DNA from 3 places in the Isoptericola sp. GX10416 genome. Region 1 is predicted to be linked to each of the others. Evidence: predicted binding sites of a transcription regulator. Region 1 holds the regulator's gene; each other region holds the start of a gene.
The links. Region 1 encodes HspR, which represses chaperone genes until heat shock. Its sites were predicted from a motif close to AAGTTGAGTCNNNNNGACTCAACTT; they were not measured.

Region 1 (9,438 bases):
GAGTCCGAGAACTCCGACGAGGACGTCGTCGACGCCGAGATCGTCGACGACGAGGACGACAAGAAGGACGCCAAGTGACGCCCGACGAGACGCAGGGAACCCCCGAGCAGCCCGAGGAGGGCCGCTCGGGGGACACCCCCTTCCAGTTCCGGGACAAGCGCAAGGTCGACCCCACCTCGGGCGAGAAGCGTCCGGAGGCCGCGCCGTCGGACGCGGCCGACGGCGCGGGTGCGGCGGCCGACGCCGGCGACCCGCTGGAGGCGCTCGACTTCGAGCCCTCGGGCGAGGCGGTCGAGGACTCCGAGCTGCTGCGGGCCAAGGCCCAGGCGGCGGAGAACCTCGACGCCCTGCAGCGGGAGCGCGCGAGCTTCACGAACTACCGCAACCGGGCGCTGCGCGACCAGGAGGTCGCGCGGACCCAGGGCACGCAGGACGTGCTCGTCGCGCTGCTGCCGGTCCTCGACGACATCGAGCGTGCCAAGCAGCACGCCGAGCTGTCGGGCCCGATGGCGGCCATCGCGGAGAAGCTCGACGTGTCGCTGACGAAGTTCGGCATCGAGCGGTTCGGCCGCGTGGGCGAGGAGTTCGACCCCACGCTGCACGAGGCGCTGATGCACAACGCGGACGCCGAGGTCGAGGTCGCCACGATCAACCTGGTGATCGAGCCGGGCTACCGCATCGGTGACAAGGTGGTCCGCGCCGCCCGCGTAGGCGTCGTCGGACCCGAGTGATCGTTGTGGGCGCGATTTCTGGGCTCCATACCCGGCCATCACGGGCAAAACGGGCCAGAAATCGCGCCCACAACCGTCGGAGAAGGTGAGGAAGGGACGTCGTGACCGGTCAGGACTGGATCGAGAAGGACTTCTACGCCGCGCTCGGCGTCCCCAAGGACGCCGACCAGGCGGCCATCAAGAAGGCATACCGAAAGCTGGCCCGCCAGTACCACCCGGACCAGAACCCCGGTGACGCCTCCGCCGAGTCCCGGTTCAAGGAGATCGGCGAGGCCTACGCGGTGCTCTCGGACACCGAGCAGCGCCAGCAGTACGACGCCGTGCGGTCGATGGCCGGTGGCGGCGCGCGCTTCAACGCGGGCCCGGGCGGCGCGTCCGGTGGGTTCGAGGACGTCTTCAGCTCGATGTTCGGCGGTGGAGCGCGCCCCGGGTCGCAGTACCAGCAGTACCAGTCCGGCGGTGCGGGGTTCGAGGACATCCTCGGCTCGATGTTCGGCGGCGCGGGCACCGGCCGGCCGGCCGGGTTCGGAGGCCCGCAGCAGCGCCGGGGGCCAGACGTCGAGACGCGCGCCACGCTCCCGTTCCGCGCCGCCGTCGAGGGCACCACGGTCGAGCTCACCGTGGACGGCAAGAAGATCACCGCGCGCATCCCGGCCGGGGTGCACGACGGGCAGAAGATCAGGCTGCGCGGCAAGGGCCGTCCGGGCACGGCCGGCGGGGCCGCGGGCGACCTGCTCATCGCGGTGCACGTCAGCGAGCACCCGGTGTTCTCGATCGACGGCGTCAACCTGCGCATGACCCTCCCGGTCACCTTCGCGGAGGCCGCGCTGGGCACCACGGTCGAGGTCCCGACGCTCTCGGGCGAGAAGGTGCGGCTCAAGGTGCCGGCGGGCACGCCGTCGGGCCGGGTGCTGCGCGTCAAGGGCCGCGGCGTGGCGACGGCGAAGCGTACCGGCGACCTGCTCGTGAGCGTGCAGGTGGTGGTGCCGCAGAAGCTGAGCCGGGCCGCGAAGAAGGCTCTGGAGGAGTTCGCCGCGGAGGCCGACGGCGAGGACGTGCGCGCCGCGCTGGCCGCCCAGGCCGCACAGTAAGGGCTGGTCCGCCGGACCACGTCAGGGAGCGAAGGAGGTCCACATGGTCACCGACGACGCACCCGTGCTGACGGTCTCGCAGGCCGCGCAGCTCACGGGGCTGCACCCGCAGACGCTGCGCCAGTACGACCGGCTCGGACTGGTCGTGCCGCGGCGGACCCGTGGCCGCGGACGGCGCTACTCCCGCCGCGACGTGGCCCGCCTGCTCGAGGTGCAGCACCTCGCGCAGAGCGAGGGCATCAACCTCGCCGGGGTCAAGCGCATCCTCGACCTCGAGCAGCACGTCATGGTGCTCGAGCACCGCCTGGACGAGCTCGCGAGCCTCCTGGCCGAGCGCGAGCGTGCCGAGGGCCGCGTGTTCGCCGCCGGGACCGGTGGCGACGTGGTGGCGGTGCCGCGCGGGCAGCGGGTGCGGCGCACCGAGCTGTACGTCGAGTCGCGCCGCGAGCAGGGCGGAGCGCTCGTGCTGTGGCGCCCGGCGCCGCACCGCGACTGAGCGCCTGCTTTCAGGAACGGCATTCTTTCGTCAATAGATTCTTCTCTGGTAAGGCTTTCCTTACCGCTGGTGAATATCTCGCTTTCCTGTGCAGGAATCTCATTCACGCCTATCATCGAGATATCGGCGAGTGCGAGACCTGACGCGAGGAGCGAGATCATGACCACCCTGATGGAGATGCCCGAGGTCACCAGCTGCACCGTGGACGGCTGCAGCTACAACCACGACCACGACTGCCACGCGGGGGCCGTGACGATCGCGGGCGTCCCCGGGGACGCCTCCTGCGCGACGTTCATCCCGCTCAGCACCAAGGGCGGGCTCGAGAAGGTCGTGGCGCACGTCGGTGCCTGCCAGCGCACGGACTGTGTCCACAACGAGGACCTGGAGTGTGCGGCCAGCGCCATCCGCGTCGGCGCCGGACCGCAGGACCCGAGCCACGCGGACTGTCTCACCTTCACCACGGCATGACAGGTCGCCGGACATGACGAGGGCCCCGGACGGCAGCGTCCGGGGCCCTCGTCATGGGACGGCCGGTCAGCGGCGCAGGTTCCGCATCAGCTCCAGGGCGGCCTGGTGGGACTCCGGCAGCCGCTCGACCCACACGCGCACCGGGCGGCGCAGGCTCTCCGCGACGCCCAGGACCTCCGCGTTGCGCTCGACGATCTTGCGGACCGACTGCGCCAGCCGTGCCGTGGCGGCGCTCCGCTCACAGAGGACCGCGAACACGCCGTCGCTGAGCGACGCCATCGGGTGGCCGTCACCGAAGACCTGTCCCAGCGTCCTGCCGACCGACGCGGCCCGCCCCATGCGCTGCCAGGCGTCCAGCTCGTCCACCGCCACGTCGAGGACGACGAGGCAGTGCGAGTCGGAGGCGTCCTGCTCGTTCCCGGCGGCACGGCCGTACGTCTCCCGCAGCCGTTCGCCGAGGTAGGCGGACGTCGGCAGCCCGGTGGCAGGGTCGCGGATGCCCCGGGGTGCCGGGTCCCGCTCGCGCACCAGCACCCAGCCCTGCGCGGCACCGCGGACCGCATCCACGTCGAGCGGCGCCCCGACGGACCGGTAGAGGCAGGCGACGTCGTCCAGCGTCTCGTCGAGGCCGATGCCCGCGGCGCTGCGTGCCGTGCCCAGCCGGTGCGAGGCAGCCTCCGGGCTGCGCCCCGCCTCGACCGCCTCGACCAGCGCGTCCACGGCAGGGTGGTACCAGTCGCCGGGGCGCAGCCATACCTCCGTGAGGCTGGCGGTGCGCCAGCGTTCACGGGTGGCGGCGGCGGGTGCACCGCTGGGTGGGAAACTCATGGTGGAGGGACTTTCATAGGTCTCCATCATGACGCAGTTCGCGCCAACCGGTGAGGGTGAATCGCGCCACTGATGATTCACCCTCCGCCCAGCACCCCGCCGGCCATGATCCAGCGTAGAGTGACGCCGTCCGTGCTCTGCTGGGTGCGGGCACGCTCGGGGGAGTGACGAAGAAGCGGGTTGCGACGTGACCGACGTCTACGTGGGTTCGGACGGATCAGCTCCCAGCGATGGCGAGCTGATCCTTGAGGTGCGCAGCGGCAGTCTCGACGCCTATGGCGCCCTCTACGAGCGGCACGCCTCTGCGGCGCGGGTCCTCGCCCGCCAGTACGTCACGACGGTGAGCGACGCGGACGACGTGGTCTCCGAGGCGTTCCACCGCGTGCTGGGGGTCCTGCAGCACGGCGACGGCCCCGACACCCACTTCCGGGCCTACCTCTTCACCGTGGTGCGTCGGCTCGCCGCCGACCTCGCTCGCCGTGCTCAGCGCACGCGCCCGACGGCGGACGACTGGACCTTCGAGGCCGCCCTCGGCCCGTCGGCCTCGCCCGAGGACCCCACGCTGGCCGGGTTCGAGAGCACCATCGTGGCGCGGGCCTACCAGGGGCTGCCGGAACGGTGGCAGGCGGTGCTGTGGTACACCGAGATCGAACAGCTCACGCCCGCCCAGGTGGCGCCGATCCTGGGGCTCACGCCCAACGGGGTCTCCGCCCTCGCCTACCGCGCGCGCGAAGGGCTGCGGGTCGGTTACCTGCAGGAGCACCTCACGGCGGAGCCCGCCGACTCGTGCCGCCAGGTCAACGCGCTGCTCGGCGGGTACGTCCGGGGCAGCCTCGCCCGCCGCGAGATCGCCCAGGTCGACACCCACCTCGACGGCTGCGGCGACTGCCGGACGTTGGTCCTCGAGCTGGGCGACGTGGCGCACGGCATGCGTGGCGTCGTCGCGCCGCTGGTCGTCGGTGTGGCCGGGATGGCAGTGCTGGGGGCGCTGCCGCTGGGTCTCGTCACCGGAGGCGCGGTCGGAGCTGCGGGTGCCGCCGGTGCCGCGGGCACCGCGGGTGGTGTCGGTGCGGGCGTCACGGGATCGGTCGGGGGCGCGACGGCGGGGGCCACCTCGGGCGTCTCGGCCGGGGTCGGTGCCGCTGCCGGCACGACCACCACCGCGGGCGCGGCGACAGGTGGTGCCGCGACCGGAGGTGCCGCGACTGCTGCCACCGCTGGAGCGACCACGGTCACCGCCAGCACGACGACCACTGCCGTCGCCGCGACCACGGCCGGGGTCTCGGGAGCGACCGTGGCGGCCTCCACCGGCGCTGTCGCCGTCGCTGCCGCCGGTGTGGTCAGCGTGCTCGGTGCCATCGGTTCCGAGGAACTCCCGGGGGTCCCGGAGCCGCCGCTGCACTCCGCCGAGAGCCTGCCGTGGCCCTCCGCCGACCCGACGCCGGCACCGAGCGACCCGACGCCGGCACCGAGCGACGACCCGACGGACCCGACGAACATCCCCTTCCTGAAGGACGCCGAGCTGGTCGCGGACGACGTCCACGTCCCGACGCCCGCCGAGGTGGTCGTCGCCGTCGCCGAACCGGACGCCGACCTCGAGCCGCGGGTCACGAACGACCTGGCGCTGCGGGTCACGAACCTCGGCGAGACCGCGGCCGCGGGCTCGCACGTGCTCCTCACGCTCCCCGAGGGCGTCGGGCTCGCGTCGACGTCGACGCCGTCCGGCGCCTCCGCCGGGACCCATCACCCGACGTCCGAGTCGTTGGCCTGCACACCGACGACGAGGCCGCAGGACACCCTCTGCGCTGTGGGCACGCTGGCGCCGGGCGAGGCGCGGACCGTGACCGTCCCTCTCGTCGTGCGGGACGGCGGCTCGTACACCGTCTCCGCGCAGACGTGGGCCGACGGCGTGGACGCCCGCAGCGTCGCGCTCGATCCGGTCCGGGTCGAGTACTTCGGCCCGGAGCTCACCGCGGCGGCCGCCGGCGCGACCTCCGTCGCCAACCCTGGCCTGGCAGAGATCCCCTTCACCGTGCGGAACAGCGGCGACCAGCCGGTCGACGCCGGATGGACGGCGAAGGTCCGCGTCCCTGCCGGGCTCGTCCCGCACGGCGTCGGTGGAGGACTCGACTGCACCGCCCGCGACGGTTCGGCCGACGACGGCGCCTCGGTGTGGCTGTGCACGGGGGCCGGGCTCGCTCCCGGAGAGTCCGTCTCGGGCAGCGCCGCCGTGGTCGCCGACGGTACCACCGCGCAGGGCAGCTACGACGTCACGGTGGTCCCCGCGCTGGATGGCGTCCCGACGGTCCGCTCCGTCGCCGTCGTCACGGCGCCCCGCGGGTGGCAGGGTGCCAACGCCGGGGTGTCGTCGATGCAGGCGTCGTGCCGCGCCACCGGCGGGCTGGCCACGGCGGACGCCGTCGTCACCGGCACCTACACCAACCTCACCGGCCGCACGATCTCCGCCACGCTCGAGGCCGCCGGCACGAAGGTCTCGACCCCCTCGACGCTGGCCCCGGGCGAGTCGACGACACTCACGGCACCCGACGGGCTGCGCGTCCCCGCCGGCGCCGGCACCTGGACGGTGTCGACGGTGGTCGGCGGCACCACGTACAGCCGGACGGTCACGGCCGGGACCCACGGCTCCGCCGAGTGCTACGACCCGAGCTGGGACGTGCAGACAGCGGCCACCGTGCTCAACGACGGCGGGAAGGTCCGCATCGAGGGCACGATCACCAACCGGACGGGCGAACCGATGCAGGCGTCGCTGACGGCCGCCGGCGGGACCACCGACGCCGTGCGTCTCGGCGCGGGGGAGTCGGTCGACCTCGGGCGCACGACCGGTGGCGGCGATCTCGCCGCCGGCACCGCCACGTTCAACCTGTACCGATGGGTGACCGACTCCGACGGCGACCAGCCGACCTCCGGCGTCGTGCCGGCCGTCGCCCCGACCGCCGCCTACGACGGAGCGCGGATCGCCCCCGCCGCGGGCCGGGCCGAGGCGGCGGAGGCCTGCACCTACGACGCCGCGAGCGAGACGTCGGCGCGCACCTTCACCATCCCGGTCGACAACACCGGCTCGACCCTGCCGGTGGTCTTCAGGGCCCGGGCCGGCGGGAGCACCGACGAGGTCCGCCTCGCCGCCGGGGCGAAGGGCACCCTCGAGCTGAGCGTCCCCTGGGGCACGGCGTCCGGCACCGTGCTCGCCGACGGCGTCGAGCTGCGGGGGATCGACGTCGGCTTCGACAGCTGTGCCGAGGCGCCCGGATGGCCGGCCGCCGTCGACGTCTCCGCCGCCGCGCAGTGCGACGCGGGAACCGCGCAGGTCGTCGTGGAGGTCGCCGGCGACGACCACCGGGCCTGGGCGGCGACGCTGCTGCGCCGCGGGGAGGGTGTCGAGACGCGGGACCTCGCGGCACGCGGATCCACCCGGTTCGTGATCGACGACGGTTCGTGGCGCACCGGCTCAGGGAGCGTGACCGTCCGCCTCGCACGCACCATCGAGGGGCGCGAGTTCACCGCCGAGCGGGAGGCGTCGCACGATTCCGCCCGGTGCGTCGTCCGTGAACCCCGGGCCCGCCTCGACGAGGGTGACGTCCAGATGGACCTGCACGGCGATCACGCCACGTCGTGGCGGAAGGTCGGTGTGCTTCTCGACAACAGCCGATCGACCGTGCGCACGACCTTCCGCGTCGAGGGCCCGCACGGCCACGCCCAGAAGATCGTCGTGGCGGCCGGCGAGACCGGTGCGGTCGAGAGCCGACGCGTCGACGGCCGTCAGGGCGGGACGTGGACGGTGACCGCCGGCGACTGGTCGACGAAGCTCGAGGTCGAGACGTTCACTGCGGCAGAGGCCGGGTGGTGTGCCGAACGGATCGCCTGGGGAGCGAAGTACGCCAGCGGCGACGTGCGGTCGTGGAACGGCCACGCCTACCGCTACCTGGACTGGGACGGCGCACCGCCCGCCGGCGAGCACGGTCACGGCAAGGGCCGTGATCGTGGCAAGGGTCACGACCACGGCAAGCGCTGGTACGAGTCCGAGCAGTGGGACGGCGTGTGGATGGGCCAGTGGAAGCAGTGGGAGAAGACGGGCCTCTGCGAGTACCGCTGACGCGGGACGGCCGTCGCTCACGCCACGCGGTCGCTCACACCACGCCGTAGAGCCGGTCCCCGGCGTCGCCGAGCCCCGGCACGATGTACTTCTTCTCGTTGAGCCGTTCGTCGACGGCGGCGACGACGACCTGCACGTCCACGCGGTCACCGATCGCGTCCTGGAGCACCTGCAACCCCTCCGGCGCGGCGAGCAGGCACACGGCCGTGACGTCGTGGGCGCCGCGCTCGAGCACGTAGTCGATCGCCGCGACCAGGGTGGCGCCGGTGGCGAGCATCGGGTCGAGCAGGAACACCTGGCGGTCGGTGAGGTCGTCGGGCAGCCGGTTGGCGTACGTGACGGCCTCGAACGTCTCCTCGTCCCGCTGCAGACCGAGGAACCCGACCTCGGCGGTCGGGAGCAGGCGGGTCATGCCCTCGAGCATGCCCAGGCCCGCGCGCAGGATCGGGATGACGATCGGGCTGGGATCGCTCAGCTTGACGCCCGTCGTCGTGGTGACCGGGGTGGTGATCTCCTTGGGCACGGTCCGCACGTCACGGGTGGCCTCGTAGGCGAGCAGGGTGACGAGCTCGTCGACCAGCAGCCGGAAGATGGGCGACGGCGTCGACTCGTCCCGCAGGACGCTGAGCTTGTGGGCGACCAGCGGGTGGTCGGTGACGTGCAGGCGCATGGTCACACCGTACCGGGGCACGATGACCGCTCGGCCGTCAGCACGGCGAAGGGCCCGACCGGTCGTGCCGGTCGGGCCCTTCGCCGTTCAGTGCTCAGTCGTGAGCAGGTCAGCTCTGCTGGAGGCGACGGCGCACGACGAACAGTGCGACACCACCACCGACCAGCAGGAGTGCCACGGCGGCGGCGACACCGATGGTCGCACCCGTCACCGCGAGCTCGTCCTCCTGGGCGGCGACCTCCTCGGCGTCCACGGGGACGTCGACGACGGTCTGCGCGGGTGCCTCACGGAGATCGCTGGGCGCGTCGGCGCACTCCTCGGAGGCCGGCGGGTAGTTCACGACCATCGAGTAGTCCGGGTTGACCTCGAACTGGACCTGGACGCCGTCGCGCGTCCACGCGTAGTTGTCGTCGGTCTCGACGTACGAGCCGTCCTCGAGCTGCTCCCAGCCCGGCCACTGCAGCGGCTCCTCGGCGGAGGCGCCCGGCCACAGCAGGCGGCCCTCGAGCGGGAGGTCGGTGGTGACGTGGTCCTCACCGTCCGGGTTGAGGAACGTGACCGTCAGCGGGTTCTCGCCGGCGGCCTCGGAACCCTCGGGCAGGGAGACCTCGTAGACGAGGTACGGCGTCTCGGCGTCGCAGACGGCGCCGATGTCACCCGGGACCAGCTCGCAGGGCTCGTCGGTGAAGGAGCCCTCGGGGAGGGTGTAGATCGCCGTGCCGTCGTTCTGCGCGGTGTACTCGGCGGGGAGCTCCTCGCCGAAGGCGAAGCCCTCGGCCGGGGTGGCGACGATGCCGTCGGCGGTGGTCTCGTAGGTGACCTCGTCCGTGTTCGCGGGGAGGCGGACGTCGTCGTTCTCGGTACCGCACAGGTCCTCGACGGTCGGGAGGTCCGGCGTCACGACCACGGGCTCGAGCTCGACCTCGCAGGGCTCATGGGTGAACGTGAACGTCCAGCTGGTCTCGCTGTCCTCGGTGAGTTCGACGCCCTCGTGCGGCGTCGCGGTGACGGTGACCTCGGTGCGGTCGTCGTTCCACTTCTCG
Region 2 (9,438 bases), on a different contig from region 1:
GCACCACCGACTTCCGCACGGGCGGCATCGTCCCGACCGCTCTCGTGGTGCCCTCCCGCACCCGGATCCTGCTCGGCAAGGCGACCGCGACGGCGGTCGCAGCGCTGGTGATCGGCGTCGCGCTCGCACTCGTCTCAGCCCTCGGCCTCGCGACGGCCGTGCTGACCGCCCCGGGCGCCGAGCTGGCCGTCGGTGCCGATGAGATCCTCGGCATCTGGGCACGCGGCCTGGGCGTCCTCGTGGCGTTCACCTGGCTCGGCCTCGGCATCGGCGTCCTCGTGCGCGGACAGGTCGCGGCGATCGTCGTCGTGGTGGCGCTCGCGTTCGTCGAACCCATGGTCCAGGCGATCGTCGCGCTGCTGTCCGCCGGCGGGTCGTCGGCCATGTCGTGGCTGCCGCTGACCATCGGGGCACTCGCCTCGGCCGGCCAGGGCGCCGGCGGCATGCTCGGCGGTACCGAGACGATCGGCGTGGCGGCCGCCCTCGCCGGGCTCGCGGCGTGGGTCGCCGTCGTGCTCGGCTCCGGAGCGGTGACGTTCCGCCGCCGCGACCTCCTCTGAGACCGCCCGGTCCGGAGGCACCCGGCCTGCGGGCCCGGTATCTCCGGCCGGTAGTCTCGGCCCCAGCACCCGACGGACGAGAGGCAGCTCGCGTGATCGGCTCCCTGCGCCGGCGTCTCCGCGCCGACCCCACCACGCCCGTCGGCCGCGACGCCGTCCTCGGAGCGGTGGTCGCCGTGCTGACCATCGCGTTCTTCCTGGTGGTCGAGAAGATCGCGCTCGACGACGTCGTCGTCCTGCTCGTCGACCAGGGCACCGACGCGGCGCAGATCGAGGGCCGCGGCCGGTTCGCGGTGGTCGCCGTGATCGTCGCCCAGGCGATGTTCCTGACGCTGCGCCGGCGGTCACCGCTGCTGTGCCTCGCGCTCGTCGCGGGCGCGCAGGTGGCCCTCGTGGCCGTCATGTCCCCGATCATGTCGTTCCAGGCGCCGGCCACGCTCGTCGCGGCCTACTCGGTGGGCGCGTACGCCCGGCGACACGTCGCGCTCGGGTGGGCCGGCGGCGCGGCCGTGGTGCAGACGCTCCTCGGCTTCGTGCTCACCGGGCCCGTCCCCGAGCACCTGCCCGCCACCGGGACGGCCGCGACCCAGCTGTGGACCGGGCTCCTCTCGGCGCTGGTGGCGTACGTGGGCGCGACGCTGATCGGTGTGTACGTGGGCACCCGCCGGGAGCTCGAGACCCAGCTGCGCGGACGTGCCGAGCAGGCGGAGCGCGAACGGGAGGCCCTGGCCTCCCGCGCGGTGCTCGAGGAGCGCAACCGCATGGCGCGCGAGCTGCACGACATCGCCGCGCACCACCTGTCCGGGATCGTCGTCCAGGCCGCCGCGGCGGAACGCCTCGTCGGCACCGACCCGGACCGCGCCCGGGAGTCCCTGCGCTGGATCCGCACCCAGGGGCGCTCCACCCTGGACGACCTGCGGCTCGTCGTCGGCCTCCTGCGGTCCGGGGACCGACCGGACGGCCGGGACGGCAACGACGGGGACGCGCCGCAGCCGACCCTCGCCGACGTGCCGCAGCTGTTCGCGCTCGCCCGCTCCACGGGCGCCGACGTCCACCACGAGACCCGCGGCGAGGAGCAGGACGTCCCGCCCCACACCCAGCGCACCGTCTACCGGGTGCTGCAGGAGTCCCTCGCGAACGCCCGTCGCCACGCCCCCGGGCAGCCCGTCACCGTCGTGCTCGACCACCGGCCGGCCGAGCTCGTGCTCACCGTCCGCAACCGGGTGACCGTGCCCGGCGGCGCGTCGCGCACGGCGGCCGACGGCAGGAGCTCCCGTGCCGCGCCACCGGGGCACGGCCTCATCGGCATGTCGGAGCGCGCCGTGCTCGTCGGCGGGACCCTGGAGGCGGGCGCCACGCCGGACGGCGCCTGGCGGGTGCGGCTGACGGTCCCCCGCGCCGTCGTCACGCAGGAGGCCTCATGACCCGCGTCGTGCTGGTGGACGACCAGAGCGTCGTCCGCGCAGGGTTCGCCGTCATCCTCGGCAGCGAGGGGATCGACGTCGTCGGCGAGGCATCGAGCGGCACGCAGGCCGTCCAGGTCGTGCGCGCGCTGCGCCCCGACGTCGTCTGCATGGACGTGCGCATGCCCGGCGGGGACGGCATCACCGCGACGCGGGAGCTGGCGGGCCCCGGCGTCGCCGACCCGGTCCCCGTGCTCGTGGTGAGCACGTTCGACCTGGACGACTACGTGTTCGGCGCGCTGGAGGCCGGCGCCAGCGGGTTCCTCCTCAAGGACGCCGACCCGGACGTGCTGGTCGACGCCGTCCGGCGGGTGGCGTCCGGCGACGGCCTGGTGGACTCCTCGCTCACGCGCCGGGTCCTCGACGAGTTCGCCCGTCGCCGGGCGCCGGCCGCCCGCGACGACGGCGCGGCCGCCCTCCTGACCCCGCGCGAGCACGAGATCGTGACCCTGCTGTGCCAGGGCTCGTCCAACGCGGAGATCGCCGCCGCGCTGTTCCTCGAGCCCAGCACCGTGAAGTCGCACCTGGGCCGCGCCATGACCAAGACCGGCACCCGCGACCGCGTCCAGCTCGTCGTCTGGGCGTTCGAGCACGGGCTCGCCGGCTCCGTCAGGCGTTGAGCACCTCGGGGGCCACGGTGAGGCCCTCGCCCTCCGGGTCGCGGTCGACCACGACGACGTCGCCGTCGGCCACGTCCCCAGAGAGCAGGAGCCGGGCGAGCCGGTCGCCGATCTCGCGCTGCACCAGACGCCGCAGCGGGCGGGCGCCGTACGCCGGGTCGAACCCCTCGAGCGCGAGCCATTCGCGCGCCGCCTCTGTCACCGACAGGGTGATACGGCGGTCCGCGAGCCGCGCCGCGAAGGCCGCGACCTGCAGCTCGACGATCCGTCCCAGCTCGGTGATCGACAGCGCGTCGAACACGACGACGTCGTCCAACCGGTTGAGGAACTCGGGCTTGAACGACGCGCGCACCGTCGTCAGGACGCTCTCCCGCTTCGTGGCGTCGTCCAGGGTTGGGTCCACGAGGAACTGCGAGCCCAGGTTCGACGTCAGCACCAGGATGGTGTTGCGGAAGTCGACCGTGCGTCCCTGGCCGTCGGTGAGGCGGCCGTCGTCGAGCACCTGCAGCAGGATGTCGAAGACCTCGGGATGGGCCTTCTCGACCTCGTCCAGCAGCACCACGGAGTAGGGCCGACGGCGCACCGCCTCGGTGAGCTGGCCGCCCTCCTCGTAGCCGACGTATCCCGGAGGAGCACCGACCAGGCGTGCGACCGAGTGCTTCTCGCCGTACTCCGACATGTCGATGCGGACCATCGCCCGCTCGTCGTCGAACAGGAAGTCCGCGAGCGACTTCGCGAGCTCCGTCTTGCCCACGCCGGTGGGGCCGAGGAACAGGAACGATCCCGTCGGCCGGTCGGGGTCGGCGACGCCGGCCCGCGAGCGCCGCACCGCGTCGGACACCGTGCGGACGGCGCTGCGCTGCCCGATGAGCCGCTCGCCGATGACGTCCTCCATGGCCAGCAGCTTCTCCTGCTCGCCCTGCAGCATGCGGCCGGCGGGGATGCCGGTCCAGGCCGCGACGACCTCGGCGATCTCGTCGGCGCCGACCTTGTCGGCGATCATCGGGGCCTCCTGCGCGACGTCCTCGGCCGCGGCGACGGAGGCCTCGGCCTGCTCGGCGTCGGTCAGCTCGCGCTCGACGGCGGGGATCTCGCCGTACTGGACGCGCGCCGCACCCTCGAGGTCGCCCTCGCGAAGCTTGCGCTCGGCCTCCACGCGGAGCTCGTCGAGCCGGGCGCGCAGGTCGCCGACCCGGTTGTGCCCGGCCTTCTCGGCCTCCCAGCGGGCGGTCAGGGCCGCGAGCTGCTCGCGCTTGTCGGCGAGGTCGGACCGGAGGCGCTCGAGGCGCTCCTGCGAGGTGGCGTCGGCCGAGTTGTCGGCCTCGGAGAGCACGACCTCCTCCATCTCGAGCCGTGTGACAGCGCGCTGCAGCTCGTCGATCTCCACCGGCGAGGAGTCGAGCTCCATGCGCAGGCGGGACGCGGCCTCGTCGACCAGGTCGATGGCCTTGTCGGGGAGCTGGCGGCCGGAGACGTACCGGTCGGACAGCGTGGCGGCCGCCACGAGCGCGGAGTCGGCGATGGTCACCTTGTGGTGGGCCTCGTACCGCTCCTTGAGTCCGCGCAGGATCGCGACCGTGTCCTCGACCGAGGGCTCGCCGACGAACACCTGCTGGAAGCGGCGCTCCAGCGCCGGGTCGGTCTCGATGTGCTCGCGGAACTCGTCCAGGGTGGTGGCGCCCACCATCCGCAGCTCGCCGCGGGCCAGCATGGGCTTGAGCATGTTGCCCGCGTCCATGGCACCTTCCCCGCCGGCGCCGGCACCCACGACGGTGTGCAGCTCGTCGATGAAGGTGACGACCTCGCCGTCGGACGACGCGATCTCCTCGAGGACGGCCTTGAGGCGTTCCTCGAACTCGCCGCGGTACTTCGCCCCGGCGACCATGCCGACCAGGTCGAGCGCGACGAGGCGCTTGCCCTGCAGCGAGGTCGGGACGTCGCCGGCGACGATGCGCTGCGCGAGCCCTTCGACGACGGCGGTCTTGCCGACGCCCGGGTCACCGATCAGCACAGGGTTGTTCTTGGTGCGGCGGGACAGCACCTGCACGACGCGGCGGATCTCGGCGTCCCGGCCGATGACGGGGTCGAGCTTGCCGTCGCGGGCGCGCGCGGTGAGGTCGGTGCCGTACTGCTCCAGCGCCTTGTAGGTGCCCTCGGGGTTGGGGCTGGTGACCCGGCCCGAGCCACGGACGGCGGGCAGCGCGGCGCGCAGCGCGTCGGCCGTCGCACCCGCCGTCGTCAGCGCCTGCGCCGCCGAGGACTGACCGGCGGCCAGGGCGATGAGCAGGTGCTCGGTGGAGACGTACTCGTCACCGAGCGCCTCCGCCTCCTGGGCGGAGGTGGTCAGGGCGGACTGCATCGACCGGGACGGGGACGGCTGGGCCACTCCCTCGCCGCTCACGGTGGGCAGCGCGACGAGCGCCGCGCGCGTCTTCTGGCCGATCTGCTGCGGGTCGGCCCCGACGGCCTCGAGGAGCCCGACGGCGACACCACCGGACTGCTGCAGCAGCGCGGCGAGCAGGTGGGCCGGCTCGAGCTGGGGGTTGCCGGCCGCCGACGCCGACTGCACGGCGTCGCCGATGGCCTGCTGCGACATGGTCGTGAACTTGGTGTCCATGGATCCTCTCCGTGTCCGCTCTGGGGTGCTGCCGAGTTCAACCTCCGCAAAGTTGAGTCTATTCCACTCAACCCTGTGGTGCATCACGCCGGGACGCCCCCGGGACGATCTGCCGCCAGCGCGTGCCACCGCCGCTCCCGTGGGCGATGCTGGACGGGTGCAGACACCCACCCGAGGCCGAGGCCGCCTCCGCACCGCCGTCGTCGCCCTGCTCGCCGCCGTCGGGCTGTTCGCCCTCGCCGGCTGCATGAAGGTCGACATGGACATGACCCTGTCGGACGACGACACCGTCTCGGGCTCACTGACCATGGCCTTCTCCGACGAGCTCGCCAGCACCATGGGCATGGACCCGCAGGAGCTCTGGGACCAGGCCGGCGGCGAGATCGCCAGCGACCTGCCGGAGGGTGCGACCCAGGAGCCGTACGCGGACGGCGAGTACACCGGCACCACGATGACCTTCAGCGACATGCCGATCGACGAGCTCTCCGGCGCCGGCACCGAGGAGCTGTCCATCACCCGCGAGGGCGACGAGTACGTCATCCAGGGCACCATGGACATGACCGACGACACCGGGCAGCTCGAGTCCCTGCCGGGCGGCGTCGCGGAGAGCTTCGACGTCCGGCTGGCCGTCACGTTCCCGGGCGAGATCACCGACACGAACGGCACCGTCGACGGCAGCACGGTCGAGTGGCGTCCCGCGATGGGCGAGAGCACCGAGATCTTCGCCCGCGGCGAGGCCGGCGGAGGGTTCGGCTCCGGGTTCCCGTGGTGGATCGTGGGCGTCGTCGTGGGTCTGGCCGTGATCGCACTCGTCGCGGTCCTCGTCGTGCGCAACAACCGCCGCCCCGGCACCGCGCCGGCCGGGACCGCGCCGGCCGGGACCGTCCCGCCCGGCGGGGCGCAGGCGCCGAACCCGTACATGCCCGGCGGCACGCCGCCCCAGCCCGGTTCGCCGCTCAGCCAGCCGCCCGTGGCCACGCCGGCACAGCCGCCGGTCGCTTCCCCGCAGCCGCCGGCGGAGCCGCCGCACCCGGCCTCCGAGCCGCCGCAGGCTCCCGGCGGCGCACCGGAGGAGCCGGGCGAGCCGGGCGAGCGCCCTGACCCGCCGCGCTGAGTAGGCTCGGCCGGATGATGCCCGCAACCGGCCCGACCGCAGCAACCCCGGAACCGGCCGCCTGGCACCCCGACCTGCTGGGCGACGGTTTCGAGGCGCGCACGCTGTCGCTGCCCGACGGCGCCGAGGCCACCCTCGTGCGGTACACGCCCTCGGTGGCACCCGGGGGCCACCCGGCGCGGGTGGCCGTGCTGGCGGTGCACGGGTTCGTGGACTACTTCTTCCACCCGCACGTGGCCCGCGCGCTCGCCGCCGGAGGGTACGCGTTCTACGCCGTGGACCTGCGCGGGCACGGACGCTCCTGGGACGCCCACGCGGCGGCGGGCCGCGACCCGAACCAGGTGCCGGACATCGCCGTCTACGCCCAGGACCTGGACGCCGCCGCCGCCGCCGTGCGGGAGGCGGGGCACGAGCGGCTCGTCGTGCTCGGCCACTCCACGGGCGGTCTGGTCGCCCCGCTGTGGGCCGCCGCGCGGCCCGGCCGAGCGGACGCCCTGGTGCTCAACAGCCCGTGGTTCCGGCTCAACAAGCCCCGCCTCACGCGGTGGGCGGCGACGGCGATGGTGGAGACGGTCGCTCCCGTGGCGCCCCGGACCGTCGTGAGCCACCTGGTCGCGGACTACGCCCGCGCCCTGCACGCGGCGCACGGCGGCGAGTGGGAGTTCGACCCCGCCTGGAAGTGGCACGAACCCTTCGCCGTGCGGGCGGCGTGGCTGCGCTCCGTGCTGCGGTCCCAGCGGCGGCTCGCCCGCGGCCTGGACCTGGAGGTCCCGGTGCTGGTGCTCGCCTCCGACCGGTCCAGCCGCGACGAGCACCTGACGACCGACAGCGTGCTGGACGTGGAGCACATGCGGTCGGTCGCACCGGCGCTCGGCGACGACGTCAGCCATATGACGATCCGCAGCGGCGCCCACGACCTGGCGCTCTCCCCCGCTCCGGCCCGCGACGAGTTCCTGGGCGCCGTCGTCGACTGGCTCGACGCGTCCGTCTGAGCGCGGCTCGCCGTCATGTCCGATTCCCGCTAGCCCTGCGCCGCTGCCACGCGCGAGGATGGGTCTCGTGACCATCCAGACCGCACCGGACCCGGTGTTCGCCGAGCGCTACCGAGCGATCGCCGCACGCGACGTCCGGTTCGACGGCCAGTTCTTCACCGCCGTGCACACCACGGGCATCTACTGCCGCCCCTCCTGCCCGGCCCGCACGCCGCGCCCCGAGAACGTCTCCTTCTACCTCACGAGCGCCGCCGCGCACGGCGCCGGGTACCGCGCCTGCAAGCGCTGCCTGCCGGAGGCCACGCCCGGCACCCCGGCCTGGGACCTGCGCGGTGACCTCGCGGGCCGCGCCATGCGGCTCGTCGCCGACGGCGTCGTGGACCGCGAAGGCGTCGACGGCCTGGCCGCGCGCCTCGGGTACAGCCCTCGGCACGTGTCCCGGGTGCTGCGGGAGGATCTCGGCGCCGCACCCCTCACCCTCGCCCGGGCGCACCGCGCGCAGACCGCCCGCACGCTGCTGACCAGCACCGACCTTCCCGTCGCGGACGTGGCGTTCGCCGCCGGGTTCGGCAGCATCCGCCAGCTCAACGACACCGTCCGGGAGATCTTCGCGACCACGCCCACGGAGCTCCGGGCGCGTCGCGCCGGCGCCGCCCTCGCGTCCGCCCGGACCGAGACCGCCGACCGCGTGCGCCTGCACGTCACGCTGCCCGTGCGGGAACCCTTCGACGCCGCCGGGACCGTCGCCTACCTGGGGGCGCGCGCCGTCGAGGGCGTCGAGACCGCCACGACCGACGGCCCCGAGGTCACCTACGCCCGCACGCTCCTGCTCCCCCACGGACCGGGAGCCGTGCACGTGAGCGTCGGCGCCGCCGTCGGCCCCGGACGGGTGGCGCTGCGCCTTGAGCTCGCGTCCCTGCAGGACGTCGCCACCGCCGTCGCCCGCGTGCGGCGCCTGCTCGACCTCGACGCCGACCCGGTCGCCGTGGACACCGCACTCGGCGCCGACCCCGCGCTCGCCGCGAGCGTCGCCGCGACGCCGGGCACCCGCGTCCCGGGAGCCGCCGACCCGCACGAGCTGGTGGTGCGCGCCATCGTCGGCCAGCAGATCTCCGTCGCGGCCGCCCGCACCCACCTCGGCCGTCTCGCCGCGGCGGCCGGCACGCCGTACGACTCCGGGTTCGCCGGCCTGACGCGGCTGTTCCCCACGGCGGGACAGGTCGCCGACGACGACGGCACCCACCTCGCGCTGCCCACCCGCCAACGGCAGACGGTCACCGCCACCGCCCGCGCGCTGGCCGACGGCACGCTCGACGTCGACATCGGCGCCGACGCCGCCACCCTGCGCACCGACCTGGAGACCCGCCCCGGGATCGGCCCCTGGACGTCCGGGTACGTCGCGCTACGCGTGCTGGGACATCCCGACACCTGGCTCACCGGCGACGTGGCGCTGCGGGCCGGCGCCCGCGCCCTCGGGCTGCCCGACGACCACCGCGCGCTCGCCGAGCGCGCCGACTCCTGGGCGCCCTGGCGCTCCTACGCCGCCCGGCACGTCTGGCGTGCCGCCGCCCCGATCGGAAGGACCCTCGCATGACCGCCTCGACCACCCTCGACACGCCCGACGGCCCGTTCACGATCGTCGCCGACGACGGCGTCGTGCTCGCCTCCGGCTGGACCGACGACGTCGCGTCCCTGCTCGCGCTGATCCACCCCGGCCTGCTGCCGGGCGGCGCGGACGTCCCCGCCGTGGCCGAGTCGGCCCCTGAGGTGGCGGGCCCCGCCACGGCGGTGCGTGCCTACTACACCGGCGACCCGACCGCCGTCGGGCAGGTGCCCGTGCGGCAACGCTCCGGCCCCTTCCGCCAGCACGCGTGGGAGGTGCTGCGCACCGTGCCCGCGGGCGCCCCGCTCACCTACACCGAGTACGCCGACCGGGCGGGACGGCCCGCAGCCGTGCGCGCCGCCGCCGGGGCGTGCGCCCGCAACGCCGCCGCGCTGTTCGTCCCGTGCCACCGGGTGCTGCGCAGCGACGGCACGCTCGGCGGCTTCCGCTACGGACTGCTTATCAAGGA
Region 3 (9,438 bases), on a different contig from region 1:
CGGCGAGGGTCCCCGGCGGGCTGCTGGTCGGTCACGAGATCCTCAGGCCCTGGGCGTCGGCGTCGTCCGAGTCCGCGTCGTCACGTCCCAGAGGGCTCTGCAGGAGCGACTGCGGCCTCGGCTCGGGCGCGTCGTCCTCCGTGCAGTCCGGCTCCTGCTCGGAACGCTCCTCGTCCGCGAGCTGCTTGTCGTCCGCCGGCTGCTCTTCCGCGGCAGGTTCCTCCTCGCAGAGCTCGTCGGCGGGCGGCTCGTCGGCAGGCGGCTCCGTCGGCTCGGGCGACGGCTCGTCGGCGGGCGGCTCGGTCGGCTCGGGCGAGGGCGTCGGCTCCGTCGGTGTCGGTGTCGGCGACGGCGACGGCTTGTCGGCAGGCGGCTTGGTCGGCGTGGTCGGCGTGGGCGTCGGCTTGGGCTTGGGCTTGGGCTTCGGGTCCTTATTCTCGTCGCCGTTGCCCTTCTTGTTCTTGTCCTTGCCCTTGTCCTTCTTGTCCTTCTTGCCGTCCTTCTTGTTCTTCTTGTCGCCGTCCTTCTTCTTGCCGTCCTTCGAGTCCCCGGAGTCCTTCTTGCCGTCCGACCCGCCCGTCGAGTCGCCACCGGACCCGTTGCCGTCCGACGACCCGCCACCGGTGGAGGAGCCGCCGTCCGTGGCGAAGTCGTCCGTCGAGGTGGCGCGGTCCGGGATCGGGCCCGCGGCGAAGAACTCGAAGTGCCACGGCTCGGGCTTGCTGCCGTCGAGGCGCGCCCAGGCGGGGTTGTCCCAGCCGTAGTCCGGCCCGTTGACCCGCAGCCACGCGTACTCGGCGGACCGGCCGCCCGAGATCGGGGTGGAGAGGTCCAGGGCGAGACCCCAGCCATGGTTCGACGTGCCGGGCACGGCGGCCAGGTGGGGCTTCGCTGCACGCACCGCGACCTGTGAGGCGTACGAGCGGTAGGAGTCCGTGATGGGGATGTTCGTGCCGAACCGTGCGCGGTAGGCCTCGTTGAGCGCTTCGAGCTGCAGCGCGGCGTCGCACCGGAGCATGTGGCCGGGCGCCCACGGGACGGCGCACAGCACCGACGTGGGGATCCGGCCGTTGCTGTAGCCCGCCGTCGATGTGGCGTGCTGATCGACGACCGAGCGCAGCGCCTGCGACAGCGAGTTGGCCGCGGCGTCCAGCGGGAGGCCGCCCGCGGTGACCGGGGTGCCGTCGCTCAGCACGAAGGTCCCGTCGGGCAGCTCGGTGACCGACGGGCGGATGTCGACGACGTAGCCCGCTGCCGCCGGGTCGAGGAGCGTGGAAAGACGCGTCGCCGCCACCACCACGTCGTCGAACGTGACGGCGTCGTCCACGTGCTCGTGCTCGACGTCGCCCTCCACCCCGAGCGTCTCCTCGGCACCGGGCTCCTCGGCATCGGGCTCCTCGGCACCGCCGAAGCCGCCGGCCGTCGAGGGCATCTCCGGCTCGGCCGAGGCGTCCTCCTCGTCGGACCCGGAACCGCCCCCTGCTGCGCCGTCGTCCGGCAGGACCGGGCTCGCGACCCGCAGCGCCCCGTCGCCCTGGAGCAGCTGGTCCAGCGTGGGGAGCCGGAGGCTCGGCACGTCGACCGGCTCGATGGGCTCCAGGTCCGCCGTCGACCGCGGCCCACCGGTGTCACCGGCCGCGCCGTACTCGATCTCGGGGTCCCCGGCGTCCGCGAGGTCCTCCGGGCGCACCGACCCGCCGTCGTCGTCCGCGGGCTCGTCGACCTCGGCGGGCGGCCGCAGCTCGTCGCTGCCGAAGTCCTCGGGGTCGCCGAAGGGGACGTCGCCCGCGGGCTCGCCGGCCGGGTCCGGCGCCGTCGGTTCGTCGGCGGGCTCGTCCGGTACGGCGTCGGCGACGTCCTCGCGCTGCTGGGGGACGCCGACCCGTGGCGCGACGGCGGCGTCCCGCTGGGCGACGTAGATGCTCAGCAGGGTGCCGAGCTCCGCTGCGGCCTGCTGCACCTCTGGGTCGAGCGCGCGGCCCGAGTCCACGGCGGCCAGCTCGGCCCGCTCGACCACGTCGAGGATCTGGCCCACCGTCTTCGGGCCGGTCGACGTCGAGGCGCCGACGACGCCCACGACCACCGGCTCGGTGTCGACGGGCGCAGTGAACTCAGGGTGCTCGGTGAAGTCGTTCCAGGGAAGGTCGGAGACCGAGCCGGCCATGATGCCGGCGGCGAAGGTCAGAGCAGCCGCACCGGCGCCGACGGTGCGCAGGACCGAGCGGCCTCGCTCGGCGGACGCGGGCCGGCGCGGCGCGGAGCCGTCGACGCTCTCGGCGTCACGTCCTCCCAGGTCACCGTTCTTCTCGACCGCCACGCGGAACCCTTCTGCCAGCCGCTGTGCTGCACGACGCATCCTCGCACACCAACGTGACCAGATGCTGCGGGCAACGTCCCCCAAGAACCACTGTGCGGCACCGCGACGAGTCCCGCCAGTCCTCCCAACCACCGTTCGCCCGGAGCCGGCCGGGTCCGCCCGAGGGCACACTGGACCCATGAGCAGGCCCTCCGCATCGACGCCCCCGAGCATCGACCTGAACAGCGATCTCGGTGAGCGGTCCGAGCGGTCCGCCGTCCGGGACGACGCCCGCATGCTCGCCGTCGTCTCCAGCGCGAACGTGGCGTGCGGGTTCCACGCCGGGGACCCCGCGACGATGCGCCGCACGGTCCGCGGAGCGGTCACCCACGGGGTCGCGATCGGCGCGCACGTCGCCTACCGGGACCGTGCCGGGTTCGGTCGCCGGTCGATGGACGTGCCCAGCGACGAGCTGCGCGCCGACGTCGTCTACCAGCTCGGCGCGCTGCAGGCTGTCGCCGCGGCCGAGGGCACGCGGGTGCGGTACGTCAAGCCGCACGGTGCGCTGTACAACACGGCGGCCACCGACGAGCGGGTCGCGGTCGACGTCGCGGCGGCGGTCGCCGCCGTGGACCCGGCCCTGGTGGTGCTCGGACTGCCCGGCAGCGTCGCCCTGGCCGCCGCGGCCGACGCCGGGCTCGCGACCATGTCGGAGGCGTTCGCCGACCGCGCGTACACCGCAGCCGGGACCCTCGTGCCCCGCGGTACGCCCGGCGCGGTGCTCGACGACGCCGAGGAGGTCGCCGCCCGCATGCTGCGGCTCGTCGCGTCCGGCCTCGTCACCGCCGTGGACGGCACCGACGTCCTGGTGCAGGCCGACTCCGTGTGCGTGCACGGCGACACCCCGGGTGCGGTCATGATGGCCGAGCGGGTGCGCGAGGTGCTCGCCGGCGCCGGCGTCCAACTCCGATCCTTCGTCGAGGGCACGTGAGCGTGCGGGTCCGGGTCGCCCGGGACGACGTGCTGCTCGTGGAGGTCGCCGACCTGGCGGCCGCCACCGCTTTGCACCGCTCTCTGTCGAGCGCCCCGGTGCCCGGCGTCGGGCAGCCGGTGCCAGGGGCCCGGACGGTCCTGGTGCCGTTCGACCCGCGGGTCCTCCCCGCCACGACGCTCGCCGACGAGCTGCGCGCGCGGGCCGAGGTGCCGTCGTCGGGCACGGAGCAGCCAGGACGTCTCGTGGAGGTGCCCACGGTGTACGACGGCGCCGACCTGGACGGCGTCGCGGCCCACCACGGGTGGAGCGTGGCCGAGGTGGTGCGCCGGCACACGGGCGCCCGCTGGACGGTGGGGTTCGTGGGCTTCGCGCCCGGGTTCGGCTACCTCGTGGGCGACGACCCGGGGCTGGTGGTGCCGCGGCGGGCGAGCCCGCGCACGCGTGTCCCGGCGGGAGCGGTGGCCCTCGCCGGGCCGTACTCCGGCGTCTACCCGCGCGAGAGCCCGGGCGGCTGGCAGATCGTCGGGCGCACCGCCGTCGTCACCTGGGACGAACGGCGGGACCCGCCCGCGCTCTGGGTCCCGGGCGACCGCGTGCGGTTCGTGGCGGTGCGAGAGTCGGTGCGCGGTGTCTCGGCTCCGTTCGGCACTTCCGGCTCCGTTCGGCAGTCCGGACTGCCGAACGGAGCCGGAAGTGCCGAACGCGGCGCGCTGGAGGTGCTCGACCCGGGAGTGCAGACCCTCGTGCAGGACCTCGGCCGCCCCGGCCGGGCGGACCTCGGCGTCGCGACCTCCGGAGCCGCCGACCCCCGCAGCCTGCGCGCCGCGAACCGCGCCGTCGGCAACCCCGTCGACGCCGCCGCCCTGGAGACTCTCGGCGGCCTGCGGCTCCGGGCGCACGGCCCCGTCGTGGTCGCCGTCACCGGCGCTCCCACCCCGCTCAGCACGGTGCCCGACGGCGGAGGCCCCGCCCGCCCGCACCGCCTCGGCCAGGCGTTCGCGCTGGCCGACGGCGACGAGCTGTCGATCGGGACGCCGACGCGCGGGCTGCGCAGCTACCTGGCGCTGCGAGGCGGCCTCGACGTGCCGGCCGTGCTGGGCTCACGTGCCACCGACGTCCTCGCCGGGCTGGGCCCCGACCCGGTGCGCGCCGGCACCCTGCTGCCCGCCGGGCCACCGCCGTCGGCCGCCGTGGCCCTGACCACGACGGGCGCGCCCGACCCGGCCACCCTGCCTGCACCGGGCGACGTCGCGACGCTGCCGCTGGTGCTCGGCCCGCGCGACGACTGGTTCACCCCCGAGGCTCTGCGGCTGCTCACCGAGCAGGAGTGGGAGGTCACGGCGCGGTCCAACCGCGTGGGGCTCCGGCTCGCCGGGGCGGCGCCGCTGGACCGGCGCTCCGCCGTCGCGCACGCCGAGCTGCCCAGCGAGGGCTGCGTCACCGGAGCGCTGCAGGTGCCGCCCGACGGCCAGCCGGTCCTGTTCCTCTCCGACCACCCCCTCACCGGGGGATACCCCGTCGTGGCCGCGGTGCCGACGGCAGACCTGTGGGTGGCCGGCCAGATGCCGCCCGGCGCCCGGCTGCGCTTCCGTGTGACGTGAGTGTGCGCAAGATCTCCACGGACTCTTTGTCCACAACCACACACATCGCGCAAGGTCGCGGGCAGGATAGGGGCATGACGTCAACGACGACCAGCACGACGACCGGTCGAGCACCGGGCCGCGCCGCAGCGGCCGGACTGCTCGCCGTCACCCTCACCCTCGGTGCCTGCTCCGTCCCCCACGACGTCGAGCGGTACATCGCCGATGCCCAGGTCCAGGCCGACAGCCTCGACGCCGACCTCCAGCAGCTCGCGGACCAGACCTCCGAGCTCACCACACTCGGGGAGGACGTCACGAACGCCGTCGACTCTGCACAGGCCGCCACCGACGAAGCCCGCTCCGCCCTCGACAAGGCCGCGGAGTCGTCCGACGGCGCCGTCGTGGCGCTCGCGGACGCCCAGGTCGCGCTCGAGGCCGCCTCCGCCGAGGTGAGCTACGTGATCGCGAACGCCGACGCCAGCCCCGAGGTCGTCACCGCCCTCACCGAGCTGCAGGAGCAGATCAACGCGCTGCGGGGCCAGACGGAGAACGCCGGCGAGTAGGGCCTCAGGCCGGCCGCCGCCGGCCGAGCCACTCCCGCGCCGCGGCGACCAGGAGGCCCACGCCGAGCTCCAGCGTGGGCTCGGGCACCGGCGCGAAGAACGGTGAGTGGTTCGGCGCGACCTCCGCGGGCAGGTTGCCCATGCTGGCCGTCGACGGGTCGAAGCCCTCGAACAGCGCGGCATCGAAGCCGCCCAGGAACCAGTACACGAGCGGGGCGTCCGCTGCGGCCGCCAGGACGCCGACGTCCTCCGAACCCGCGAGCGGCGGCAGCTCCACGACGGCGGGCCGCCCGCCCGCGGACTCGATCGTCGCGCGGCGGGCCTCGAGCGAGCGTTCGAGCGCGGAGCGGGTGCGCCCGGCGGCCTCCGGGTCGTTCACGGTGGCGCCGAACGTCGAGACCTGCTCGTACTCCGGCGGCTGCGGGGCGCCCGACGCCACCGCCTCGGCGTCGACGATGCGGTGGATGGCGGCGAGCACGCGCTCGCGCACGGCCTCGTCGAACGTGCGGACGTTGACCAGCAGCTCCGCGCGGTCCGGGATGATGTTCGCCTGCGTGCCGGCGCGGACCGCACCGACCGTCACCACCGCCGCCTCCCGCGCTCCGACCTCGCGCGCCACGATCCCCTGCAGCCGCTGGATCGTCGCGGCCGCCATGAGGACCGGGTCGACTGCGCCCTCCGGGCTGGACCCGTGCCCGCCGCGCCCGTGCAGGACGATCCGCATCGAGTCGGCAGCGGCCATGGCGGTGCCCGGCGTGAGGTTGACCGTCCCGACCGGGAGCGGCATGACGTGCTGGCCAAGTACGACGTCGGGCGTGCCGATCCGCGCGTACAGGCCGTCGTCGACCATGGCTCGTGCGCCGGCGCCGACCTCCTCCGCCGGCTGGAAGAGCACCTGGAGCGTGCCCGACCACTCCTCGCGGCGCTCGGCCAGGTGGGCTGCCGCGCCGAGGAGGCACGTCACGTGGACGTCGTGCCCGCAGGCGTGCATGGTCGGCGTCTCGCGCCCGTCCGGCAGGGTGGCGGTGTCCGTCGAGGCGTAGGGCAGGTCGGTGCGCTCCGCGACGGGCAGGCCGTCCATGTCGGCGCGGAGCAGCACCGTGGGGCCGTCGCCGTTCGCCAGGACGCCGACGACGCCGGTACCCCCGATGCGGTCGTGCACCGCGAAGCCCGCCGTGCGCAGGCGATCGGCGACGACGCCCGCCGTGCGGTGCTCGGCGAACGCGAGCTCGGGATGCGCGTGCAGGTCGGTGTAGACCGCGGTGAGCTCCGCGGCGGTGAGGGCGCTCATGCCGCCATCCTGCCCTGCCGACCCGCGACCGTCGCCGCACGTACGCCGTGGGCGAATCCGGAAATTGAGTCGGCACGACTCAAGTTGCACCCCTCAGCACCACCCACCCGAGGAGGAATCATGATCGCCACCCTGAACCGTCCCCCGTTCGCCGACGTCCGGATCCGCGACCCGCGCCGTCTGCCGCTCGCACCCGCCGAACGCCAGACCGCACCGGTGGACGTCTACCGCCAGGGCGAGGACCTCGTCGCCCGCTTCGACCTGCCGGGCATCGACCCGGCCGACGACGTCACCGTCGAGGTCGAGGGACGCCAGCTCGTCGTCCGCGGCGAGCGCAAGGACCACCGTGACGAGGACGCCGAGGGCCGCCGGTTCTCGGAGGTCCGCTACGGCGAGTTCCGTCGTGTCGTCCCGCTGCGCAAGGCCGTCGACGGCACGGCCGTGACCGCGTCCTACGACGCCGGTGTCCTGACGGTCACCGTCGCCGGAGTGTTCGCGGGCACGACGCCGCAGCGCATCGAGGTCACCACCGCCTGACCCCAGGTCGGGCAAATGTCACGGTCCGGACCGGTTCGGTGCGTCAAACCAGTCCGGACCGTGACGTTCGGCGTGGTCAGTCGAAGTAGGCGGGCACGTCGATCGGACCGCCGGCCGCCGCGAACTCGGCATCCACCGCCGCACGCAGCCCCGCGTCGCACAGATAGTCCAGCGCCGTCTGCGCGAGCCCGGCGGCGCCGTCGACGGCGGCCCGCTCGGCGTCCGGACCGCCCGCCGCCGCGGCGAACGCCTCCGTGTGCAGCGCCACGGAAGGCTCGGACACCTGGATCAACGGGTGGATCCCCGGCACCCGGAAGCTGACGTTGCCGAAGTCCGTCGACGCCGCCAGCGTCTCGGACACCACCCCGCCCGGCAGCACGTCCCGCCCTCGCGCCTCCTGCGCCGCCACCCACCGCCGGGTGAGCGCCTGGTTGGTCCGCACCGGCAACGACGGGTGCGCGCCGTCGTCCCAGTCGATCTGCACCTCGGTGCCGGTGATGAGCGCGGCACCGCGGGCGACGTCGTCCAGTCGGCGCGACAGGTCACGCAGCGTGTCCGGGTACTTCGAGCGCGCGTAGAGGTGCATCACCGCACGCTCGGTGATGATGCTCGGCCGGGTGCCACCCTCCACGATGGTGGCGTGGACCCGGTCCGACGGCGGCATCTGCTGCCGCAGCAGACCGATGCCCTGGTAGGCCAGGGTCGCCGCGTCCAGGGCGTTGCGACCCATGAACGGCTGCGCCGAGGCGTGCGCCGCCCGGCCGGTGAAGGTCCAGGTCAGCAGCCGCCGCCCCAGCCACACCTGGTCCGCGACGTCGACGCCGTACGGGTGCACCATGATCGCGGCGTCGACGTCGTCGAACGCCCCGGCGCGCGCCATGACCTCCTTGCCGCTGTGCCCCTCCTCGGCGGGCGTACCGAGCAGCACCACGCGGCCCGACGGCGCCCCCTCGCCCGCCAGCACCGGCTGCAGCGCGAGGAACGCGCCCACCCCTGCGGCCGCGATGACGTTGTGGCCGCAGGCGTGGCCGATCACGGGCAGCGCGTCGTACTCGGCGCAGATCGCGATCGTCGGCCCGTCGGCCGGGTCGGGGCCTGTCAGCTCGGCCCGGAACGCCGTGTCCACGCCGTGCACGCCGAGCTCCGCCTCGACGCCGTGCTGCGCGAGCAGGTCCACGAGCAGCCGCGCGCTGCGGTGCTCGGCGAACGCAGTCTCCGGGTGGGCGTGCAACGACTGCACCACCTGGACCAGCTCCGGCCGGAGCGAGGTGACCGCCGTCTCCACCGCCGCCCGCAGCACGGCCGGTGCTCCGCCGTCGTCCTCGGACACGGGCTGCGCGGCCTGCGCCGCGAGGGCGACGCGCCGACGTGCCTCGGTCTCGTCGACGACGTGGTCGAGGTACGCGGTGCTGGGCGGGAGCGGTCCATCCACAGGCATGCCGTCATCGTACGGACCCTCCCACCGGGGAGTCCGGGAACCCGTTTGCCGGTCCGGCAACGCGGCTTTCACCGGGCGGCCCCCGGGGGGACCATGGAACGGTCCGCACCGCCAGGGAGGCCCCATGCCCAGCCAGGTCCGCATGCTCGACGACGTCCGCCCGGACGAGTCCGACCACGAGTTCCTGCCCGCCATGTCCCGCAGCTGGCTGGTGCCCTGGTACGACCTCACCGCCCGCCTCCGCGGCCTCGGACGCCTCTACCGCCGGACGGTCGAGCTCGCACGGATCAGGCCCGGCCAGCGGGTGCTCGACGTCGGCTGCGGCACCGGCAACCTCTCCCGGGAGGTGCTGCGCGCCGCGCCGGACGCCGTGGTCACCGGGCTGGACCCCGACGGCGAGTCGCTGCGCCGTGCGGCCCGCAAGCTCCGCCGTCGTCGGCGTGGCGAGGTCACGCTGGTTCGCGGGTTCGCGCACCGCCTGCCCGTGCCGGACGCGAGCCAGGACCACGTGGTCTCCTCCCTGGCGCTGCACCACGTGCCGGCCGAGGAGAAGGAGCGCCTCGCCGGGGAGATCGCCCGGGTGCTGCGTCCCGGCGGGCGGGTGACGATCGCGGACTTCGCCGGCGACCACGCGAGCGCGCACGAGCACGCGTCCGAGGGATCACCCGGGCACGGGGACGACGGCGGCACGCACCACGGGCAGCACGACCACGGGCCCGGGCGTGGTCACCGCCACCAG

Region 2: the regulator HspR is predicted to act here: its motif matches at 5,310-5,334, upstream of clpB (ATP-dependent chaperone ClpB).
Region 3: the regulator HspR is predicted to act here: its motif matches at 6,786-6,810, upstream of ACWAT2_RS08145 (Hsp20/alpha crystallin family protein).

Annotation. Positions count from the first base shown of each region.
Region 1 covers NZ_JBWPVO010000012.1:57,454-66,891, reverse strand. The annotation lists gene dnaK (molecular chaperone DnaK) at 1-78, shown strand, start outside; gene grpE (nucleotide exchange factor GrpE) at 75-731, shown strand; gene ACWAT2_RS15950 (DnaJ C-terminal domain-containing protein) at 833-1,822, shown strand; gene ACWAT2_RS15945 (heat shock protein transcriptional repressor HspR) at 1,866-2,318, shown strand; gene ACWAT2_RS15940 (DUF1540 domain-containing protein) at 2,478-2,786, shown strand; gene ACWAT2_RS15935 (nucleotidyl cyclase domain-containing protein) at 2,853-3,614, opposite strand; gene ACWAT2_RS15930 (sigma-70 family RNA polymerase sigma factor) at 3,802-7,725, shown strand; gene upp (uracil phosphoribosyltransferase) at 7,760-8,395, opposite strand; gene ACWAT2_RS15920 (hypothetical protein) at 8,505-9,438, opposite strand, start outside.
Region 2 covers NZ_JBWPVO010000002.1:216,712-226,149, reverse strand. The annotation lists gene ACWAT2_RS04845 (hypothetical protein) at 1-560, shown strand, start outside; gene ACWAT2_RS04840 (sensor histidine kinase) at 653-1,984, shown strand; gene ACWAT2_RS04835 (response regulator transcription factor) at 1,981-2,643, shown strand; gene clpB (ATP-dependent chaperone ClpB) at 2,633-5,260, opposite strand; gene ACWAT2_RS04825 (LppM family (lipo)protein) at 5,418-6,374, shown strand; gene ACWAT2_RS04820 (alpha/beta hydrolase) at 6,389-7,366, shown strand; gene ACWAT2_RS04815 (AlkA N-terminal domain-containing protein) at 7,434-8,960, shown strand; gene ACWAT2_RS04810 (methylated-DNA--[protein]-cysteine S-methyltransferase) at 8,957-9,438, shown strand, end outside.
Region 3 covers NZ_JBWPVO010000004.1:86,866-96,303, forward strand. The annotation lists gene ACWAT2_RS08115 (DUF2087 domain-containing protein) at 1-35, opposite strand, end outside; gene ACWAT2_RS08120 (M15 family metallopeptidase) at 32-2,356, opposite strand; gene ACWAT2_RS08125 (LamB/YcsF family protein) at 2,496-3,287, shown strand; gene ACWAT2_RS08130 (5-oxoprolinase subunit B/C family protein) at 3,284-4,891, shown strand; gene ACWAT2_RS08135 (hypothetical protein) at 4,966-5,433, shown strand; gene ACWAT2_RS08140 (amidohydrolase) at 5,438-6,724, opposite strand; gene ACWAT2_RS08145 (Hsp20/alpha crystallin family protein) at 6,845-7,261, shown strand; gene ACWAT2_RS08150 (M20 family metallopeptidase) at 7,338-8,699, opposite strand; gene ACWAT2_RS08155 (class I SAM-dependent methyltransferase) at 8,824-9,438, shown strand, end outside.